Linked DNA regions of Pseudonocardia sediminis. The protein of the gene in region 2 binds, or shares a complex with, the protein of the main gene of each other region. Links are inferred from orthologs where the notes say so. Each region holds a gene or a part of one and is shown on either strand. Other genes may lie near its edges.

Region 1 (6,702 bases), 2.3 Mb from region 2 along the record:
GGCCACGTTGAACCACGCGCTCGGAATCTTGTCCGGGGGGAGCGTCCAGCGAGTCATGTCCCGCAGCGTAAACAATGCGTGCGCGATCAAGGAACGGAGCCCGGCCGCAGGTGAGGGCGCCGCCTGACGGACCCGGGTGGTGTCCCGCATCCCCGGCCGGACGGGCGAGCCCGGCCGGCGCGGATCGTCCCTCCGGCCGAGGCCACGACTCCCGCTCGGCTCCTACCGTCCGACCGTGACGTCCACTCCCCCTCCCGCCGGCCCCCGCCTCGCCGAGGTCGACGCCTTGCGCGGCCTCGCGGTCATCGGGATTTTGCTGAGCAACGTCCCGGAGATCACGGAGATGCGCTCCACCGACGAGCCGGGCGGACCGATGCTGCCGATCCCGGCCGCGCTGGAGCTCGTCGCCCACCAGCGCTTCTTCCCGATCTTCGCGTTTCTGTTCGGCGTCAGCCTCGCGCTGTTCCTGGACGGTTCCGCCGCACGCGCATCGCGGCCGCGGTTGCTCCTCCTCCGGCGGCTCGTCGTCCTGGCCGGCATCGGGGCGCTGCACCACCTCGGGCAGCCCGGTGAGGCGCTGCTGCCGTACGCCGTCATCGGGCTGGTGGTGCTTCTTCCCGCGACGTGGCTGCCACGGTGGGCCGTGGCGGCCGGCGGGGCCGGGCTGGTCGTCACCGCGCTCGCGCTGGGGACCTCGGGGCTCGCGCTGGTGCCGGGGCTGTTCCTGCTCGGGCTGGCCACCGCCCGCTACCGGATCCCGTCCACCCTGCACCGGCACGGCCGCCGGATCGCGGTCGCCGGGGTCCTCTGCGCGGTGGTGGCCGCGGTGACCCTGCCGTGGCAGCTGTCGGACCTGGCGAACAGCGGCTTCGACACCGACTCGGCCGTCGCCGGGCTCGCGGTCGCGGGGCTCTGGACCGTGGCGCTGCTGGGTGTGCTGCGCACCCGTGCCCGGGGCGGGGTGCTGGCCGTGCTGACCCCGCTCGGACGCACGGCGTTGACGCAGTATGTGGGCGCGACCCTGCTCGTCCTGCTGCTCGCCGGCCCGGCCGGGCTGCCGGACTCGACGCGCTTGCCGGCGATGCTCGGGGTCGCGGCGGTGATCGTCGTCGTCGGCGTGCTCGCCGCGCGCTGGTGGCTCGCACGGTTCCGCCACGGACCGCTGGAGTGGGTCTGGCGGTGCCTGACCTGGTGGCGGATCGTGCCACTGCGGCACGGGCCGGAGCCCGCCGTGATCAGCCCTCGGTGATGCGGACCGCGACCTGTTCGTTGTTCAGGGTGTAGCAGACGTAGCGGTACGCGACGTCGTGCTTGTCGGCGTACTCCCACCAGGCGCGGGCCTCGTGCTGCTCCCACTCCGGGAAGTTCAGGAACTCGTCGAAAAGCACGATGCTGCCCGGTCGCAGGCGCGGCCCGACGGCGTCGAGCACGGTGACCGCGGAGGAGTACAGGTCCGAGTCGACGTGCAGGAAGTCCACCGGCCCGGGGTGGGCCTCCAGGAACCCGTGCAGCGTGTCCGAGAACAGGCCGACGACCAGCTCGGCGCCGGGTACGTCGGGCAGGCCGTCGACGTCGTCGAACGCGCCGGGACCGAACCCGGAGCGCCACAGCTCGGGCAGCCCGGTGAACGAGTCGAAGCCGTACACCCGGCCGTCGCCGCGGTGCTCGGCGATCGCCCGCAGCGTGCCTCCGGTGTAGACGCCGAACTCCAGCGCCATGCCGCCGGCCGGGGCGAGGCCCAGCGCGTGCGCCAGCGTCTCCGGCGGGGCGGCGAGCATGACCGCGTCGGGCATGGCCTCGCGGGCGAACCGGGCGCTGGAGAGCACGGCCTCGCGCTCGCCCGCCGCGATCATGTCCCGGCGGTCGCGCACCTCGGCGGCGTGCACCTCGCGGATCGCGCGGTCCACCTCGTCGCGCAGGCGGTGGTCGAACGTGTCGCGCAGCGCGGCCAGCTCGGTGCGCAGTGCGGCGGTCTGGGCCGCGGTGTGGCGGGCCAGCACCTCGTCGACGAGGCGCCCGGCCGAGCGGCGGGCGCGTCGGGCGAGCCGGCGGGCGGGGTCACGCAACAAGGGCGGCACCGCCCCCGTCGTCACCAAGGGGGATCAGAGCTCGCGGGAGGCCCGGAGCCGTCCCAGCGCCTCCTCCAGGATCGCGTCGCCGTCGGCGTCGCTGCGGCGCTCCTTCACGTAGGCGAGGTGCGTCTTGTACGGCTCGTTGCGCAGCGGGGCCGGCGGGGCCTGCGCGTCGCGGCCACCGAGGAGACCGCAGCGCGGGCAGTCCCAGGTGTCCGGGATCTCGGCGCCGGAGGCGAACCAGGTGTCGTTGACGTGCCCGTTGGCGCAGTAGTACGGGACGAGCTCTCGGGACGCGGTCTCACCACGCTCCGACTCGCCCATCGGGCCGGCACCCACGCGGGTCCCGCGAATGGCGTTGCCACCTGCCATGGTCTTGTCTCCCTAGCGTCGAGGGGTACAGCGTCGAGAGGCGTGCGCGGTCGAAAGGTGTGCGGGTGTCAGCTCGTCGAGACGAGCAGTCCGTTACCGATGACCGCGATCAGCCAGATCAGGGCCACGAAGACCGTGTACCGGGAGACGTTGCGGTCCGCGGCGGCGGAGCCGGACAGGCTCGACTGCACGCCACCACCGAACAGGCTGGTCAGACCACCACCACGGCTGCGCTGCAGCAGGATCAGCACGACCAGCAGGATGCTGGTGATGATGAGGACGATCTGCAGGGTCAGGAGCACGCGGGCAGTCCAATCTCGTTCGCTCGCCGGAGCCCCCGAGAATACCCGCGTACACCGACGGTGTGACCGGCGCCCCTGCCCGTGGGACGACGACGGGCCGGTCCCTCTCGCGTCACACGGAGAGGGACCGGCCCGGGTCCGGTCCGGCGGGGGCCTACGGCAGCGGGCCGCCCGCGGAGATGGCGCAGAGCTTGGCGAACTCGTCGGCGTCCAGGCTCGCGCCGCCGACGAGGGCCCCGTCGACGTCGCCCTGGGCCACGATCTCGGCCACGTTGGACGACTTCACCGAGCCGCCGTAGAGCACCCGTACCCGTGCGGCGACGTCGTCGCCGTAGAGCTCGCGCAGGGTCTGCCGCAGCGCGGCGCACACCTCCTGGGCGTCCGCCGCGCTCGCGACCCGGCCGGTGCCGATCGCCCACACCGGCTCGTAGGCCAGCACGAACGACGCGGCCTGATCGGCCGTGACCTTCTTCAGCGCCCCGCGCAGCTGGTCGGTGCAGTGCTGCACGTGGTCGCCGGCCTCGCGCACGTCGAGGCCCTCGCCGACGCACAGGATCGGGGTCAGACCGTTCTTGACTGCCGCCTGCACCTTGGCGTTGACCAGGGCGTCGTCCTCGCCGTGGATCTCGCGGCGCTCGGAGTGCCCGATCACCACGTAGGTGCAGCCGAGCTTGGCCAGCATCGCCCCGGACACGTCACCGGTGTAGGCACCGGAGTCGTGCGGGGACAGGTCCTGGGCGCCGTGCACCATGTGCAGACGATCGCCGTCGATCATCGTCTGGATGCTGCGGATGTCGGTGAACGGCGGGATCACCGCCACGTCGACCTTGGCGTAGTACTTCTCCGGCAGCGCGAACGCCAGCTTCTGCACCAGCCCGATGGCCTCGAGGTGGTTCAGGTTCATCTTCCAGTTGCCGGCGATCAGGGGCTTGCGCCCGGCCGGGTTGTTCGACGTCGTCATGTTACTGCTCCTCCAGGACGGCCACACCGGGCAAGGTCTCTCCTTCGAGGAACTCCAGCGACGCGCCGCCGCCGGTGGAGATGTGCGAGAAGCCGTCCTCGGGCAGGCCCAGCGCACGGACCGCGGCCGCGGAGTCCCCGCCGCCGACGACGCTGAACGCGCCCGCCGCGGTGGCGTCCACGATCGCCTGCGCCACACCGCGCGTGCCCTCCGCGAACGGCGCCATCTCGAACACGCCCATCGGGCCGTTCCAGAAGACGGTCTTCGTCGCGCGGAGCAGGGATCCGAACACCGAAACCGAGTCCGGCCCGATGTCGAGGCCGGACCAGCCGTCCTCGATGCCCTCCACCGGCACCGTGCGGGTGTTCGCGTCGGCGGAGAACGCGTCCGCGACCACCACGTCGACCGGCAGGACGATCTTGCCGGAGTCGAGCAGACGGCGACAGTTGTCCACCTGGTCGGCCTCGAGCAGCGAGGACCCGACGCCGTGGCCCTGAGCGGCGAGGAACGTGAAGCACATCCCGCCGCCGACCAGCAGCTGGTCGACGCTCGGCAGCAGCGCCTCGATCACGGCCAGCTTGTCCGAGACCTTCGACCCGCCGAGGACGACGTTGTACGGGCGCTCCGGCGAACCGGTGAGCGTCCGCAGCACCTCGACCTCGGAGAGCACCAGCCCGCCGGCGTAGGAGTCGAGCCGCTGCGCGACGTCGTAGACCGAGGCCTGCTCGCGGTGCACCACGCCGAACCCGTCGGAGACGAACGCGGCGTCGTCGCCCACCAACGCGACGAGCTCGTCGGCGAACGCGCCGCGCTCGGCGTCGTCCTTGCTGGTCTCGCGCGGGTCGAACCGGATGTTCTCCAGCAGGACCACGTCGCCGGCCGCCATGTTCGGCAGCTCCTTGCCCAGCTCGGCCAGCCGCACCGGTGCGGCGCGCAGGTCACCCAGCCGCTCGGCCACGGGAGCCAGCGAGTACTTGTCCTCCGGCCCGTTCTTCGGACGGCCCAGGTGCGCCATGATCACGACGAGCGCTCCGGCCTCGGCCAGCGCGGTGATCGTCGGGATCGACGCCTTGATGCGGCCGTCGTCGGTGATGGTGCGGTCGTCGTCGAGCGGGACGTTGAGGTCGCTGCGTACGAGGACGTAGCGGCCCTGGACGTCCTCGTCGAGAAGGTCGTCGAGCGTCTTCACAGCTTCGACGCCACCAGCCCGGCGATGTCGACCAGTCGGTTGGAGTAGCCCCACTCGTTGTCGTACCAGCCCACGACCTTGACCTGGTTGCCGATGACCTTGGTCAGGCCGGCGTCGAAGATCGTCGAGTGCGGGTCGGTCACGATGTCGGAGGAGACGATCGGGTCCTCGGTGTACTTGAGGACGCCCTGCAGCGGTCCGCTCTCGGCCGCGGCCTTGAACGCCGCGTTGATCTCGGCGACCGTCGCCTCCTTGCGGACCTCGACGGTCAGGTCGGTGGCCGAGCCGGTGGGGATCGGCACCCGGAGCGCGTAGCCGTCGAGCTTGCCCTTGAGGTGCGGCATGACCAGCGAGATCGCCTTCGCCGCACCGGTCGAGGTGGGGACGACGTTCAGCGCGGCGGCGCGGGCCCGGCGGAGGTCCTTGTGCGGGCCGTCCTGCAGGTTCTGGTCCTGGGTGTAGGCGTGGATCGTGGTCATCAGACCCTTCTCGATCCCCAGCAGGTCGTCGAGCACCTTCGCCAGCGGCGCGAGGCAGTTCGTGGTGCAGGACGCGTTCGAGATGATGTTCTGCGAACCGTCGTAGTCGCCGTCGTTGACGCCCTTGACGATCGTGATGTCCTCGTCGCTGGCCGGGGCCGAGATGACGACCTTCTTCGCACCCGCGTCGAGGTGCTTCGCGGCCGCCTCACGCTTGGTGAACAGGCCCGTGGACTCGACGACGACGTCGACGCCGAGGTCCTTCCAGGGCAGCTCGGCGGGGTCGCGGACGGCCAGGCCCTTGAAGCCCTTGCCGTCGACGACGATCTCGTCGTCGGTCGAGGAGACCTCGTAGGGCAGCCGTCCGAGGATCGAGTCGTACTTCAACAGGTGCGCGAGGGTGGCGTTGTCGGTGATGTCGTTCACCGCGACGATCTCGATGTCGCTGGTTCCGGCGACGCGCTGAGCGTCCACCGCGCGCCAGAAGTTCCGGCCGATCCGGCCGAAACCGTTCACTCCTACGCGGACCGTCACTGTGCCTCCACAGGCTCGTCGTACGTCGTCGGTCGTGCAGCGCACCTGCCGCCGGAGTTCCGGCGACGGACGGCGCACCCGGGTCGCGGGCACGCCACCGGTGGCTCTCGGGCGTCACCCTATCCGGAGTGACCACCCCGAACGGGACCCCACGGTGGGTGACCTGCGCCGCGATCTCCGAACCCCTCGCCCGCCGCCGGACGGCTCGCGGGCGCCGGACGTGTCCGGGCGCCGACCACCGGGGCCGGGGGTCGGTACCCGACGGGGCCGGTGTCAGGCGCCGAGGCCGAACAGGCGACGCCACCAGACCGGCCGGGCCGGTGCGGGGACCGACGCCGCGGCGCGCTCCTCGTCGGCGAAACCCTCCACGGGCTCCCACGGGCGGGTCTCCCGCGCCCGGGACACGAACGCCGACGCCGCGGCCAGGCCGGCCCGCACACCGTCGGGACCCGGACCGGCGAGGATCGCGGCCGTCGCCGGGACGCCCAGGCGGGCCTCCGCGGCCGGGACATCCGTCCGCTCCCCCACCAGGAGGTCCCCGGCGGTCGCGTCGGCCTCGACCGGTCCGTCGGTACGGGTCTGCCCGGCGACGGGCTCGCCGCCCACCGCGTCACCCCGGTCCGGGGCGCCCGGCCCGGCCGGCTCGTCCGCCGCCGGCACGCGAGCGCCGGAGGCGACGTCCACCAGCACGAACTCCCACGCGTAGTCGTGACGCTGGCGCTCGACCAGCTCACGGACCCGCTCGGTCTCCCCGGCGTCGGCCACGGTGTCGCCGACCACCATCAGCACGACC
Region 2 (6,556 bases):
TCGACGATCTCCATCACGCGCCGCCCTTCGCTGCCTTCTCGGCGGTCAGGGTCTGGGCGTCACCGTCGCCGGTGTCCTTCTCGGCCCCCGGCTTCGGCGGCTGCTTGCCCTTGAACATGCCCAGCATGCGGTCGGTGACGAGAAAGCCGCCGATCACGTTGATCATTCCGAACGCGATGGCGACGGTGAGCAGGATGATCTCCAGCACCGTCGCGTTCTCCAGCTCGCCGAGCACGATCATCCCGCCCAGCACGACGATCCCGTGGATCGCGTTCGTGCCCGACATCAGCGGGGTGTGCAGCGTGTTCGGCACCTTCGAGATGACGGCGAACCCGACGAACCCGGCCAGGACCAGGATCGCGATGTTCGCCAGCAGGCTGCCCGATTCCATCAGCTCTCCTCCTTCGCGTCCGCGTCCCCGGCCGGTGCGGCGGGAGCGTCGCGGGTGACACAGCTCTTGGCCAGGACCTCGTCGTCGAAGTCCGGTTCCAGCACGCCGTCGGAGAGCATCAGCTCCAGCAGCGCCGTGATGTTGCGGGCATAGAGCTCGGAGGCGTGCTCCGGCATCGTGGCCGGCAGGTTCAGCGGAGACGCGATCGTCACGTCGTGCTTGACGACGGTCTGCCCCGGCTCGGTGAGCTCGCAGTTCCCGCCGCCCTCACCGGCGAGGTCGACGATCACGCTGCCCGGCCGCATGCCCTCCACGGCCTTCGCGCTGACCAGCCGTGGCGCCTCCCGGCCCGGGACCTGCGCGGTGGTGATCACGACGTCGAAGCCGGTGATCGCCAGCTCCAGCTGCTCCTGCTGCTTGCGGCGCTCGTCGTCGGAGAGCTCCCGGGCGTAGCCGCCCTCGCCCGCCGCCTCGATGCCGAGGTCGAGCCACTGCGCGCCGAGCGACTTCACCTGGTCCGCGACGTCCGGGCGGACGTCGTAGCCGGTGGTGCGCGCACCGAGGCGCTTGGCCGTCGCCAGCGCCTGCAGGCCCGCGACGCCGACGCCCAGGATCAGCGCGGTCGCGGGCTTCACGGTGCCGGCCGCGGTGGTCAGCATCGGGAAGAAGCGGGTCGACTCCTGCGCCGCGACCAGCACGGCCTTGTACCCGGAGACGTTCGCCTGCGAGCTCAGCGCGTCCATGCCCTGCGCACGCGAGATCCGCGGGATCGACTCCATCGCGAACGCCTGCACACCGGCCGACCTCAACGCCTCGATCGTCTCGGGCGACGTCAGCGGGGCCAGGAACCCGATCAGCGTGCTGTCGCGTCCCAGCTTGCTGATCTCGTCCTGCGTCGGAGGCGCCACCTTGACCACGACGTCGCACGACCAGGGATCCCCGATCGTCGCGCCGGCGTCGGTGAACGCCTCGTCCGGGATCAGCGCCTCGAGCCCGGCACCGGACTCGACGACGATCTCGGCCCCACGCTTCTGCAACTTCTCGATGACCTTGGGGACGAGCGCCACCCGGCGCTCACCCTCCACCGACTCCTTCGGCACACCGACCGACGTCGTCCGTCCCGGTGTCGACTCTCGCTTCGCCTGCGCTTCGCTCGGTGGCGACTGCCCGGCCTCTTCGCCCATGCGCAGAACCTAGAGCAACAACGACCCCGGTGCCGTCTCCATGTGACACCCGTCCTCACCGGAGTGGCGGGATGACCGATCAAGAACCGAGGACGGTGTCCTCATCGGCCGGAGCGGTCAGCAGCCACGGCCCGTCCTCGGTCACCGCGACCGTGTGCTCCCAGTGCACCGCGCGCCCGCCCGAGGCGGTGACGACGGTCCAGCCGTCCTCGAGCTCGACGGTCTCCGGGTCGCCCGCGGTCAGCATCGGCTCGACGGCCAGCGCCATCCCGGGACGCAGCTTCGGCCCGTGGCCGGCGTCGCCGTGGTTCGGCAGGAACGGGTCCATGTGCATCGACGTGCCGATGCCGTGCCCGCCGTACTCGGCGACGATCCCGTAGTCGGCGCCGTCCCGGTTCGCCGCCTCGCGGCAGGCCTCCTGGATGGCGAACGAGACGTCGGTCAGCCGGGCGCCCGGGCGGACGGCGGCGATCCCCGCGGCCAGTGCACCCCGGCACGCCTCGGACAGCGCCAGGTCCGCCGCGGCGACGTTCCCGACCGGGATCGTCACGGCCGCGTCGCCGTGCCAGCCCTCGAGGATCGCCCCGCAGTCCACGGAGATCAGGTCCCCCTCGGCGAGGACGAGCGACGGCGACGGGATCCCGTGCACGATCTGCTCGTTCACCGAGGCGCAGATGCTGCCCGGGAACCCGTGGTAGCCGAGGAACGACGGCACCGCGCCCGCGGCCCGGATCGTCTGCTCGGCGACGGCGTCGAGATCGGCCGTGCTCACACCCGGCTTCGTCTGCTCGACGACCGCGGCCAGGGTCGACGCGACCAGCGCACCGGCCGCCCGCATCGCCTGCAGCTGGCCCGGGGTCTTGAGCTCGATGTCGCGTCCGCGGTAGCGCGCGATGGCGCCCAGCAGACCGGTCCGGCCGGAGTTCACTTCGCCGTTCTCTCCCTCTACGCCCCGCGGTTGTCCAGCGCGGTGAACACCCGCTCGGTGATCTCGTCGACCTCGCCGACGGCGTCCACGACGACCAGGCGGTCCGCGTAGTACTGCAGCAGCGGGAACGTCTCGTCCCGGTAGACCTGCTGACGGTTGCGGATGACGTCCTCGTTGTCGTCGCTGCGGCCGCGCGCGAGCAGCCGCTGCACCACGACCTCGTCGTCGACCTCGAACTGCACGACCGCGTCGAGCTCCAGGCCCTTGTCCTTCAGGATCTCGCCCAGCGAGCCGGCCTGCGACGTCGTGCGCGGGAAGCCGTCGAGGATGAAGCCCTTCGCGGCGTCGGAGTCGCCGAGGCGGTCCTTGACCATCGCGACGGTGACCTCGTTGGGCACCAGGTTCCCGGCGTCCATGTAGCGCTTCGCCTCGAGACCGAGCTCGGTCTCGTCCTTGAGGTTCGCCCGGAACAGGTCACCGGTCGAGATGTGCGGGACGTCCAGCCGCTTGGCCATCTGCTCCGCCTGGGTTCCCTTGCCCGCACCGGGCGGGCCAACCAGAACGAGTCGCACGCGAACCCGACCTCCCCTAGCTCTTTCGTGATCCGGCTCCGTCGCCGGCTGGGACAACACTGCTACATGCGCACCGACGACGTTGGGACGGGCGGCGAACGTCACGCGAGAAGTTCACGGGAGCGCCACGCGCGGCGAGCCTAACGCAGGAAGCCCTCGTAGTTGCGCTGCATGAGCTGGCTCTCGATCTGCTTCAGCGTGTCCAGGCCCACGGTCACCATGATCAGGACCGCGGTGCCGCCGAACGGGAAGTTCTGGTTCTGGCCGCTGCCGGTGATCCCGAGGAAGAAGTTCGGGAGCACCGCGATCAGGCCGAGGTACAGCGAACCGGGCAGCGTGATGCGGCTGAGCACGAAGTTCAGGTACTCCGCGGTCGGCCGGCCGGGCCGGATACCGGGGATGAAGCCGCCGTACTTCTTCATGTCCTCGGCACGCTCGTCGGGGTTGAACGTGATGCCGACGTAGAAGTACGTGAAGAAGATGATCAGTGCGACGTACAGGATGATGTGCAACCAGTTGGACTGGTCGACCAGATAGGTCTGGACGAACTGCTGGAAGGCTCCGCCGTCGTTCCCGGCGAGCCGGGCGATCAGGTCGGGCAGGTACAGCAGCGAGCTACCGAAGATCACCGGGACGACGCCGGCCTGGTTCACCTTGAGCGGGAGGTAGGTCGACGTGCCGCCGTACATCCGCCTGCCCACCATGCGCTTGGCGTACTGGACGGGGATGCGGCGCTGGCCGTTCTCGACGAACACGACGCTCGCGATGATGGCCAGACCGAACACGCAGACACCGGCGAAGACCAGCCCGCCCGCGTTGTCCAGGATCTGCTTGCCCTCGGCGGGGATGCGGTGCGCGATCGAGGCGAAGATCAGCAGTGACATGCCGTTGCCGACGCCGCGCTCGGTCACCTGCTCACCGAGCCACATGACGACGGTCGTACCGGCGGTCATCACGATCACGATGATGCTGAGCGTGAAGATGCTGGAGTCCGGGATGACCGGCAGGGTGCAGTTGCCGAACAGCTGCCCCCGTTCGGCCAGGGCCACGAAGCCGGTGGACTGCAGGATCGCGATCCCGATCGTCAGGTACCGCGTGTACTGCGTCAGCTTGGCCTGGCCGGACTGGCCTTCCTTCTTCAGCTGCTCGAACCGCGGGATCACCACCTGCAGAAGCTGCACGATGATGCTGGCCGTGATGTAGGGCATGATGCCCAGCGCCAGGATCGAGAGCTGCAGCAGCGCGCCACCGGAGAACAGGTTGATCAGCGAGTAGACGCTGGAGTTCTCGCCGCCCTCCACCTGGCGCACGCACTCCTGGACGTTCACGTACGACACACCCGGCGAGGGGATGTTGGCACCCAGCCGGTAGATCGCGACGATGCCCAGGGTGAAGAGGATCTTCTTGCGGAGATCCGGAGTGGTCAGGGCCGACCGGAACGCGCTGAGCACTCGGTGATCCTCCTACGACGTCGGCGGCCCGACGCCGCCTCCTCGCCGGCCAGAACGGCCCGGCCGGATGTGGGACCGGAGTCCTGCCGCTGCGAGAGCGGTCCGAGCCGGTGACCGGCCTCGTCTCGCCACCGTGACGGTGGCGGGGACTCCGAAACCCCGTGCGGCGACTCTAACAGCGGCCACACAGCAGTTCGGCGCCGCCCACGGGCCCGCCCGACCCGTAGGGGTCGGGGAGCGGCCGTGGACGGCGCCGGGGAACTACAGCTCGGAGACGGACCCGCCGGCTGCCGAGATCTTCTCGCGCGCGGACGCGGAGAACTTGTGCGCGCTGACGGTCAGGGTGATGCCCTCGAGCTCACCCTCCCCCAGCACCTTCACCAGCTCGTTGCGGCGGACCGCACCGGCGGCGACCAGCTCGGCCACGCCGACCTCGCCACCGTTCGGGAAGAGCTGGGCCAGGTCGCCGATGTTGACGACCTGGTACTCGACCCGGAACCGGTTCTTGAAGCCCTTGAGCTTGGGCAGCCGCATGTGCAGCGGCATCTGCCCGCCCTCGAAGCGCGGCGACACGGTCTTACGGGCCTTCGTACCCTTGGTGCCTCGCCCGGCGGTCTTGCCCTTGCTGCCCTCACCACGTCCGACGCGGGTCCGGGCCTTCTTCGAGCCCGGGGCGGGACGCAGGTCGTGCAGCTTGATGACGCCGGGGGTGGTCTCGTTGTCGCTCATGAGCCGACCTCCTCCACGGTCACGAGGTGGCGCACCGTGTGGACGTAGCCGCGGGTCTGCGGGTCGTCCTGACGCTCCACCGACTGCCGGATCTTCTTCAGGCCGAGCGAGCGCAACGTGTCGCGCTGGTTCTGCTTGCAGCCGATCCGGCTCTTCGTCTGGGTGATCTTCCAGGTCGCCATGGTCAGGCCCTCGCAGCCTCGGCCGCGGCAGCCCGCGCCCGCATCATCGACACCGGGGCGACGTCCTCGAGCGGCAGGCCACGACGCGCGGCCACCTCCTCGGGACGCTGGATCGAGCGCAGCGCGGCCACCGTCGCGTGCACGACGTTGATCGCGTTGTCGCTGCCCAGCGACTTCGACAGGATGTCGGAGATCCCCGCGCACTCGAGCACGGCGCGCACCGGGCCACCGGCGATGACACCGGTACCGGGGCTGGCCGGGCGCAGCATGACCACACCCGCCGCCGCCTCGCCCTGCACCCGGTGCACGATCGTGCCCCCGATGAGCGGGACGCGGAAGAAGCTCTTCTTGGCCTCCTCGACACCCTTGGCGATCGCCGCGGGCACCTCCTTGGCCTTGCCGTAGCCGATGCCGACCAGGCCGTCACCGTCGCCCACGATCATCAGGGCGGTGAAGCTGAAGCGACGACCACCCTTGACGACCTTGGACACCCGGTTGATCGTGACGAGCCGCTCGATGTACGGGGTCTTGTCCTGCGCCCCGCCGCGGCCGCCGCCCTGACGGTCCCGGCCGCCGCCGCTGCGGTTGTCGTTGCTCGGGCCGCCGGAGCCTGCGGGGCCTCCGGGGCCGTCGCGCCGTGCACGTCCCGGCATCAGACGTTCCCTTCAACTGTGTCAACGGTCCGACCCTGCGAGCAGGTCGTCCGCATGATCTGCGTGTCGTTCATCAGAACTCCAGGCCTCCCTCGCGGGCGGCGTCCGCCAGCGCGGCGATCCGGCCGTGGTAGGCCAGGCCACCGCGGTCGAACACGACCGCCGTGACGCCGGCGGCCTTGGCGCGGGAGGCGATGAGCTCCCCGACCTTGGACGCCTTGGCCTTCTTGTCGCCGTCCAGCGCGCGGACGTCGACGTCCAGGCTCGAGGCCTGGGCCAGCGTGTGACCGGCCAGGTCGTCGATCAGCTGCACGGTGATGTGCCGCGAGCTGCGGTTCACCGAGAGACGGGGACGGTCCGGGGTACCGGAGATCTTCTTGCGCAGCCGGACGTGCCGGCGGGTACGCGAGTCGCGCCGCTTGCGCGACACCTGGGAGGCCATCCGCCGCCGGGCGGCACCGGAGAC
Region 3 (7,225 bases), 210 kb from region 2 along the record:
GGCCTCGCCCGGCAGCGAGCGGATCAGCCCGTCCGGGGTGTCGAGGGCGAGGAGCTTGCCGTGGTCGACGATGCCGACGCGGTCCGAGAGCTTGTGCGCCTCGTCCATGTCGTGCGTGGTCAGGACGACCGTGACGCCCTCGTCGCGCAGGGTCGCGATCTGGTCGTGGACGAACAGCCGGGCCTGCGGGTCCAGCCCGGTGGAGGGCTCGTCGAGGAACAGCACCTCCGGGCGGTGCATCAGCCCGCGGGCGATCATCACCCGCTGCGCCTGCCCGCCGGAGAGGTTGTCGCTGATCGACTTCGCCTTGTCGGCCAGTCCCATCCGCTCCAGCAGCTCGTCGGCGCGGGCGTTGCGCTCGGCGCGCCCGACACCGTGGTACGCGGCGTGGAAGCGCAGGTTGTCCCGCACGGTCAGCGACCGGTCCAGGTTCACCCGCTGCGGCACCACCGCCAGCTTCGCGCACACGGCGACGGCGTCGGCGCTCACGTCGAGCCCCGCCACCCGGGCGGAACCCGAGGTCGGTACGACCCGCGTGGTCAGCACGCCGACGGTGGTCGTCTTGCCGGCACCGTTCGGCCCGAGCAGGCCGAAGACCTCGCCCTCCCCCACGGTGAACGAGAGACCGTCGACGGCGTTGCCGGACGCCTTCGGGTAGTGCTTGACGAGGTCGGTGACCTCGACGGCGACGCTGCTCATCGCTCCGCTCCCTTCCCTGTGGGCTCGTCCCCGGCGGCGTGACGCCCCGGACCGGATCCCGAATCCTGGCTCACCGCGGCCAGCACCGCGACGAGGTATTCCCGGATGATCGGCTCGTGCTCCGGCGGCGGCTGCGGCATCTGCGCCCGGAACGTGGCCGCGACCTCGGTGAACACCGTCCTCAGGTGCGTCCGGCCGTCGTCGGTGATCCAGAGCCGGACGATGCGACGGTCCGAGGTGTCGCGCTCGCGCCCGATCCGGCCCTCCTGCTCGAGGGTGTCCAGCACCGGTGTCAGTGTCGCCGGGGTGACGCCGACCCGCCCGGCGAGCTCGCGCTGGGACAGTCCCTCGGCGTGCGCCAGGGCGCCCAGCACACCGATCGCGGTGCCGGTCACGCCGTGCCGGGCGACGCTGCGGCGGTAGTAGCTCTGCATCGCCCCGCCCACCCACGAGACGAGCTTGCCCAGCGGCATGTGTTCCGGCCGGGACTCGAAGAAGGGGTCGCTCACGGCGCAGACCGTACGTCTCCGAACGATTCGTCGCACTATCGTATGGTGACGAACTATCGCGGATCGGCGGCCGGCGACGGCCGGGGAGCGACGCTGGACCGGTGACCGTCGCACCCCTGACCCGCGTCCCGGCCGAGCCCGTCGCGGACCCGCCGAACCTGGCTCCGGCACCGGTCCCCCGGGTTCCGGGACCGCCTCCCGCTCCCCGGCCGCCGCGGCTGCGGGCGCCCGGGCACGAGCCGGAACCGCTCGCCGTCGGCGCCGTGCACCCACGCCGTCACGTCTGGTCCCGGGAGTGCACGGGGTCGCCCGCCGCCGGCACCGGCACCGCTCCCGGCCGGGACTCCGGCCCGGCGGGCGGGCCCGGCGGCCCGGTCCCGAAGGCCGGTGCGGCAGCGGACGGTCCGCCACCGCACGCGCGGGCCGGAGCCCTGGTCCGGTCGATGCTCGAGGTACTGGCCGGACGACGGCAGCCGGGGCAGCTCGCCGCCGCCGTCACCCCGGAGGTGCTGCGCTACCTGGGCGCGAGCCGGCCGTCGACGGTGCGGGCGGTCGCGCCCGGCCGGGTGCACGTCGCGCAGCCGCACCCGGGCGCGGCCGAGGTGGTGACGGTGTGCCGGGTCGGTGACCGCATCCGTGCGCTGACCCTGCGCCTGGATGTCGTCCCCGCCGGTCGCACCGCCGCCCGGCAGGGCCGGGGCACCACGGCCACGGCCCGGCAGGACACCTGGGTGTGCACGGCCGTGCGCCTGATCTGACCCTCCGGCACCGGGACGACGACGCCGCCCCGGACCGTGGCCCGGGGCGGCGTCGTGGGTCGTCGTCGAACGGCTCAGCGCCGGCGGCGGTTCGCCTTCTCCGCGGCCCGCTGCTGGCGGCGACGCTCGGCGCGGTTGACGCTCGCGTCGCCGTCGGCGGCGCTCGCCCCGCCGGCGCCGTTGGCTCCGGCCCCGGTGGAGCCGTTGCCGGCCGCGCGGCCGTTCCCGTTCGCGGCGGCCTCGCCGCGGCGGGCGACGTCGCCGTCCTCGGTCGGGCCGCTGTACTGCAGGTTCTGCGGCGGCCCGGAACGGAACAGGTTCGGCAGGACGGTCGTCTGCTCGTTCGGGTCCTCGTCCGGCACCCGGCGGCGGGCGCCACCGATCGGCGGACGGGCCGGGATGACCGGGATCTCGGTGGTGTCGTCCTCCCGCGGCGGCCCGGGGGCCTCGGCCACGGCGGCCGCGCCGTCGGCGGCGGGTTCCACCGGCTCCTGCTCGGCCACCTGCACGGTGACGTTGAACAGGTGCCCGATCGTCTCCTCCTTGATGCCCTCGAGCATCGCGGCGAACATGTCGAAGCCCTCGCGCTGGTACTCGATCACCGGGTCGCGCTGGGCCATCGCGCGCAGCCCGATGCCCTCCTTGAGGTAGTCCATCTCGTAGAGGTGCTCGCGCCACTTGCGGTCGATGACCTGCATCAGGACCTGGCGCTCGAGCTCGCGCATCCCGCCCTGGGCTCCGATGAGGGCGTCGATCTCGGCCTCGCGGCGGGCGTAGGCGGCCTCGGCGTCGTCGAGGATCGCCTTCTCCAGCGCCTCCGCGGAGAGCTCCTCGAGCCCGTCCTCGGAGTCGGCGATCTCCCGCCAGCCCACCGAGACCGGGTAGAGGCCGCCGATCGCGGTCCAGAGCTTGTCGAGGTCCCAGTCCTCGGAGTAGCCCTCGGACGTGGCGCCCTGGACGTAGCCGTGGATCACGTCGGCCAGCATGTTGCGCGTCTGGCTCTGGACGTCCTCGCCGTCGAGGACCCGGCGGCGCTCGTCGTAGATGATCTTGCGCTGCTGGTTGAGGACCTCGTCGTACTTGAGGACGTTCTTGCGGATCTCGAAGTTCTGCTGCTCGACCTGGGTCTGCGCGCTGCGGATCGCGCGGGTGACCATGCCGGCCTCGATCGGCACGTCGTCCGGGAGGTTGAACCGGTTCATGATCGACTCGACGACCTGGCCGTTGAACCGGCGCATCAGCTCGTCGCCGAGCGAGAGGTAGAACCGGGACTCGCCCGGGTCGCCCTGACGCCCGGACCGGCCGCGCAGCTGGTTGTCGATCCGCCGTGACTCGTGCCGTTCGGTGCCCAGGACGTAGAGACCGCCCGCGGACTTGACCTCCTCGGCCTCGGCCTGGACCTGCTTGCGCATCCGGGACAGGACCGCGTCCCAGGCCTGCTCGTACTCCTCGCGGGTCTCCACCGGGTCCAGGCCCTGGCTGCGCAGCTCCAGGTCGGCCAGGAACTCGGGGTTGCCGCCGAGCATGATGTCGGTACCGCGACCGGCCATGTTCGTGGCCACCGTGACCGACCCGGCGTGCCCGGCCTGGGCGATGATCGTCGCCTCGCGCGCGTGGTTCTTCGCGTTCAGGACCTCGTGCGGGATGGCGCGCTTGAGCAACAGCTGCGCCAGGTACTCCGACTTCTCGACGCTCGTCGTACCGACGAGCACCGGCTGGCCCGCCCGGTGCTTCTCGGCGATCTCGTCGGCGAGCGCCTCGAACTTGGCGGGCTCGGTCTTGTAGATCAGGTCCGGCTGGTCCTGACGGACCATGTCCTTGTTCGTGGGGATCGTGACCACGGACATCTTGTAGATCTCGTTGAGCTCGGAGGCCTCGGTCTGGGCCGTACCGGTCATCCCCGAGAGCTTGTCGTAGAGCCGGAAGAAGTTCTGCAGGGTGATCGTGGCCAGCGTCTGGTTCTCCGCCTTGACCTCGACGTTCTCCTTGGCCTCGATGGCCTGGTGCATGCCCTCGTTGTAGCGGCGCCCGGCCAGCACGCGGCCGGTGAACTCGTCGACGATCAGGACCTCACCGTCGTTGACGATGTAGTCCTTGTCCTTCTTGAACAGCTCCTTGGCCTTGACGGCGTTGTTCAGGTAGCCGACCAGCGGGGTGTTCGCGGACTCGTAGAGGTTGTCGATGCCGAGCTGGTCCTCGACGAGGGTGACGCCGTCCTCGGTGATGCCGACCATGCGCTTGCGCTCGTCGACCTCGTAGTGGATGTCCTTGGTCAGCATCGGGGCGAGCCGCGCGAACTCCTGGTACCAGCGGGCGCTCTGCTCGGCCGGGCCGGAGATGATCAGCGGGGTCCGCGCCTCGTCGATCAGGATCGAGTCCGCCTCGTCGACGATGGCGAAGTTGTGCCCGCGCTGGACCATGTCCACGGCGTTCCACGCCATGTTGTCGCGCAGGTAGTCGAAGCCGAACTCGTTGTTCGTGCCGTAGGTGATGTCCGCGGCGTACTGCTCGCGCCGCGTGGCCGGCGTCATCTCGGCCAGGATCACCCCGACCGTGAGACCCAGCCAGCGGTGGATCCGGCCCATGGTCTCGGAGTCGCGCTTGGCCAGGTAGTCGTTCGTCGTGACGACGTGGACGCCCTTGCCGGAGATCGCGTTGAGATAGCTCGGGAGCACCGAGGTCAGCGTCTTGCCCTCACCGGTGCGCATCTCGGCGACGTTGCCCAGGTGCAGGGCGGCGCCACCCATCAGCTGCACGGTGAAGGGGCGCTGGCCCAGCGTGCGCTGGGCGGCCTCGCGGACGACGGCGAAGGCCTCGGGCAGCAGGTCGTCGAGCGACTCGCCCTCGCCCTCGGCGTGCCGGGAGCGGAACTCGGCCGTCTTGGCCTGCAGCTCGGCGTCGGACAACGCCTGGATCTCCGGCTCGAGCGTGTCGATGTGGGCGGCGATCTTGCCGAGCCGTTTCACCAGCTTGGTCTCGCCGGCTCGGAGGAGACGACTCAGGAAGGGCACTGCACGACCTCATTCACGATCGCGGTCAGGTCATCGCAGGCAGCGTCGGCGACGCGCTGACGCGGTACCGCGACACCACCTTCCCGTCATGGTACGCAGCCCCCGCGACGGGACCGGCCGGAACGTCGCACCGGGAGACCGTGACGCCCCGTGGGCGGTGGGGGGCGGGGCGTGACCGACCCCCCACCGCACGGGGTCAGCCGTTCAGCCGGATGACGCCGTAGTCGTAACCCTTCCGCCGGTAGACCACCGACGGAAGGCCGGACTCGGCGTCGGCGAAGAGATAGAAGTCGTGCCCGACGAGCTCCATCCGCGACAGCGCCTCGTCCACCGACATCGGCCGGGCGTCGTGCACCTTGTCCCGGACGATCCGGCCGGGCCGGTACTCGTCGTCGAGGTGCTCGGCGTGCCCCCGGGGCCCGGGCACCAGGTCCTCGAGCGGGGGAGCCTCCTCGAGCAGGGCGGTACCGCCCGGCGTGGCCGCGGCGCGGCCGGCGAGCACCTTGTCCCGGCGGCTGGGCTTGCGGCGGTCGTGCGAGCGGCTCAGGCGGCTCGCGAGCTTGCCGACGGCGAGGTCGAGCGCGGCGTAGAAGTCACCGGCGACAGCCTCGGCGCGGGCGACGGCACCGCACCCGCCGCGTCCGGTGATCTCGAGTCTCTGGCAGCTCTTCTGCTGGCGGGGGTTCGGCTCGTGGAAGAGCTCGACCTCCATCCCGACGATCTTGTGGTCGTAGCGTTCGAGGCGGCTGAGCTTCTCCTCGACATGGCCACGGAAATGATCCGGTACCTCAACGTTCCGGCCGGTTACGGTGATCTCCACGCGGACATCCCTCGCTCTCGTGCAGCGGTCGCAGGTCTGATCGTTCTTGATCTCATCGGTCGGGTCGGGGGTCAGGGACCCGATTGCCCCGGGCGGGCGATCGGTGGCTCCTCCTCGTGTGATAAGGGGTCGAAGTTCAGACGACGTTAGCGGTTCGTCCGCCCGCTGGACATACCTGTCACCGACCCGCCCGAGCGATCCCGGAGCAACTTCGGGCGCGCACCGTGAGCGTTATCCGGCACCCGGGTGATCACCGGGGCCCGCCCGGCCGCTCCCCCGGTCGCATCGCACAGCACGATTGCCGCGGACACTGCGATCTCGTTGCGAAGCAACATGTCTCGGCAGGCACGCAGCGTGGCGCCGGTGGTGACCACATCGTCCACGAGCACGACGACGGCGTCCGCCCCCGGACCCTGGACACCGGCCCCGGGTGGACGGAACCGCATGCCCCCGTTCAGGTTCGCGGCCCGCTGCGCCGGGTCCAGGCCGACCGAGTCGCGGGCCCGCCGGTCGAGGGCGAGCACCGGCGCGACGTGCGCCGGCAGCCCGGCCGCGCCGAGGCGCACGGCCAGGACACGCGCCAGCCGGGCCACGTGGTCACCGCCGCGCATCCGGGCCGCACCCGGCCGTGACGGGGCCGGCACCAGCCACACCGGTCCCGGCGGCGAGACCGGCAGCACCGCGGCGACCGGCGGCACGAGCAGCCCGGCCAGCGACGGCGCGAGATCACGCCGGCCGCGTTCCTTGTAGCCGAGCAGGGCCCGGCGCAGCGGGCCGCGGTACCGGCCGGCCGCCGCCGTCGGCCCGGCGCGCGGCAGCGTCACCGTCAGCGGCCCGCCGGTGGCGTCGGCGCAGGCCGGGCACCAGCCGCCGCCCGGCGCGCCGCACCCGCCGCAGGTGCTGGGCAGCACGAGGTCGGTCAGTCCGGCGAGGAGCTCCCGTGTGGTCATGGCGGCGAGCATGCGCCGCCGGACCGACGGACCTCCCCGCTCCGGGGCACTCGCCCCGGAGTTGTCCACAACCCGTGGGTAACCTCAGTTCGGGTAGAACGGCCGTGCGTCCGACGTCGCCCCGAGCGACTGGCGCCACGCGTCGAGGTCGCCGCCGGCGAAGCTCCACACCCCGGTCCGGTCGGCCACGTACATCGCCCGGCCGGGTGCGGCGGCCACCGTCCGCAGCGGCGAGGTCAGGTTCACGCTCGGCATCGGGTCCAGCGTCAGGCCGTCCACCGACACCAGCGACACCGGGCGGTCGGAGTTCGCGGCCACCACGAGCTGGTCGCCCGCACGCCAGTCCAGCGCCACCACGCCGTCCAGCTCCGCCGGGCGCAGCTCGCGCACCTGGCGCACCGACACCGCGCCGCCGGGCAGCGTCACCACGGCGCCGACGAGAGCGCGTCCCCCGGCCACCGCGGCGACCCGGGTCCCG

Evidence for each region.
Region 1: secY (region 2) and secG share a complex: the UniProt entries of both Escherichia coli proteins name them as parts of the sec protein translocase complex. The link is inferred for Pseudonocardia sediminis from one-to-one orthologs.
Region 3: the proteins of secY (region 2) and secA are in contact, whole or in part, in a crystal structure (PDB 3DIN), measured with the Thermotoga maritima proteins. The link is inferred for Pseudonocardia sediminis from one-to-one orthologs. Residues at the interface, in WP_004081795.1 of Thermotoga maritima: Glu108, Gly109, Glu110, Glu111, Ala236, Glu237, Arg238, Arg239, Ile240, Thr241, Ile242, Gln243, Tyr244, Ala245, Arg246, Arg247, Val248, Thr249, Gly250, Arg251, Arg252, Val253, Tyr254, Gly256, Ala257, Ser258, Thr259, Tyr260, Leu261, Pro262; in WP_004082002.1 of Thermotoga maritima: Glu261, Ala262, Arg263, Lys300, Ala301, Arg302, Thr303, Ile304, Ile305, Leu323, Tyr324, Asp325, Pro326, Val329, Ser330, Tyr333, Ile336, Lys340, Phe345, Val349, Glu363, Phe364, Tyr374, Ser375, Gly376, Gly377, Glu393, Ile395, Thr482, Ser483.

The regions. Positions count from the first base shown.
Region 1 is NZ_SHKL01000001.1:3,320,453-3,327,154, reverse strand. Bases 1,130-4,091 are described here. They hold secG (preprotein translocase subunit SecG), read right to left. Parts: upstream 2,747-4,091; coding sequence 2,513-2,746; downstream 1,130-2,512. Other genes in these bases: EV383_RS15395 (phosphoglycerate kinase), read right to left, coding at 3,709-4,091; tpiA (triose-phosphate isomerase), read right to left, coding at 2,901-3,707; EV383_RS15410 (RNA polymerase-binding protein RbpA), read right to left, coding at 2,103-2,444; EV383_RS15415 (class I SAM-dependent methyltransferase), read right to left, coding at 1,236-2,069; EV383_RS15420 (DUF418 domain-containing protein), read left to right, coding at 1,130-1,249. Outside these bases: EV383_RS15425 (TrpB-like pyridoxal phosphate-dependent enzyme), read right to left, coding at 1-66; more of EV383_RS15420, read left to right, coding at 236-1,129; more of EV383_RS15395, read right to left, coding at 4,092-4,896; gap (type I glyceraldehyde-3-phosphate dehydrogenase), read right to left, coding at 4,893-5,909; EV383_RS15385 (hypothetical protein), read right to left, coding at 6,183-6,702. UniProt on the Escherichia coli protein: Subunit of the protein translocation channel SecYEG. Overexpression of some hybrid proteins has been thought to jam the protein secretion apparatus resulting in cell death; while this may be true it also results in FtsH-mediated degradation of SecY.
Region 2 is NZ_SHKL01000001.1:5,588,903-5,595,458, forward strand. Bases 2,372-5,187 are described here. They hold secY (preprotein translocase subunit SecY), read right to left. Parts: upstream 4,527-5,187; coding sequence 3,216-4,526; downstream 2,372-3,215. Other genes in these bases: map (type I methionyl aminopeptidase), read right to left, coding at 2,372-2,503; EV383_RS26125 (adenylate kinase), read right to left, coding at 2,521-3,075; rplO (50S ribosomal protein L15), read right to left, coding at 4,788-5,187. Also shown: EV383_RS26105 (NAD(P)(+) transhydrogenase (Re/Si-specific) subunit beta), read right to left, coding at 1-14; EV383_RS26110 (NAD(P) transhydrogenase subunit alpha part 2), read right to left, coding at 14-391; EV383_RS26115 (Re/Si-specific NAD(P)(+) transhydrogenase subunit alpha), read right to left, coding at 391-1,575; more of map, read right to left, coding at 1,655-2,371; more of rplO, read right to left, coding at 5,188-5,255; rpmD (50S ribosomal protein L30), read right to left, coding at 5,252-5,437; rpsE (30S ribosomal protein S5), read right to left, coding at 5,440-6,090; rplR (50S ribosomal protein L18), read right to left, coding at 6,164-6,556. UniProt on the Escherichia coli protein: The central subunit of the protein translocation channel SecYEG. Consists of two halves formed by TMs 1-5 and 6-10.
Region 3 is NZ_SHKL01000001.1:5,376,069-5,383,293, forward strand. What follows is about bases 1,841-5,325. They hold secA (preprotein translocase subunit SecA), read right to left. Parts: upstream 4,978-5,325; coding sequence 2,041-4,977; downstream 1,841-2,040. Other genes in these bases: EV383_RS25135 (Rv3235 family protein), read left to right, coding at 1,841-1,966; hpf (ribosome hibernation-promoting factor, HPF/YfiA family), read right to left, coding at 5,174-5,325. In the rest of the region: EV383_RS25125 (ABC transporter ATP-binding protein), read right to left, coding at 1-699; EV383_RS25130 (MarR family winged helix-turn-helix transcriptional regulator), read right to left, coding at 696-1,208; more of EV383_RS25135, read left to right, coding at 1,310-1,840; more of hpf, read right to left, coding at 5,326-5,797; EV383_RS25150 (ComF family protein), read right to left, coding at 5,944-6,747; EV383_RS25155 (LpqB family beta-propeller domain-containing protein), read right to left, coding at 6,832-7,225. UniProt on the Escherichia coli protein: Required for protein export, interacts with the SecYEG preprotein conducting channel.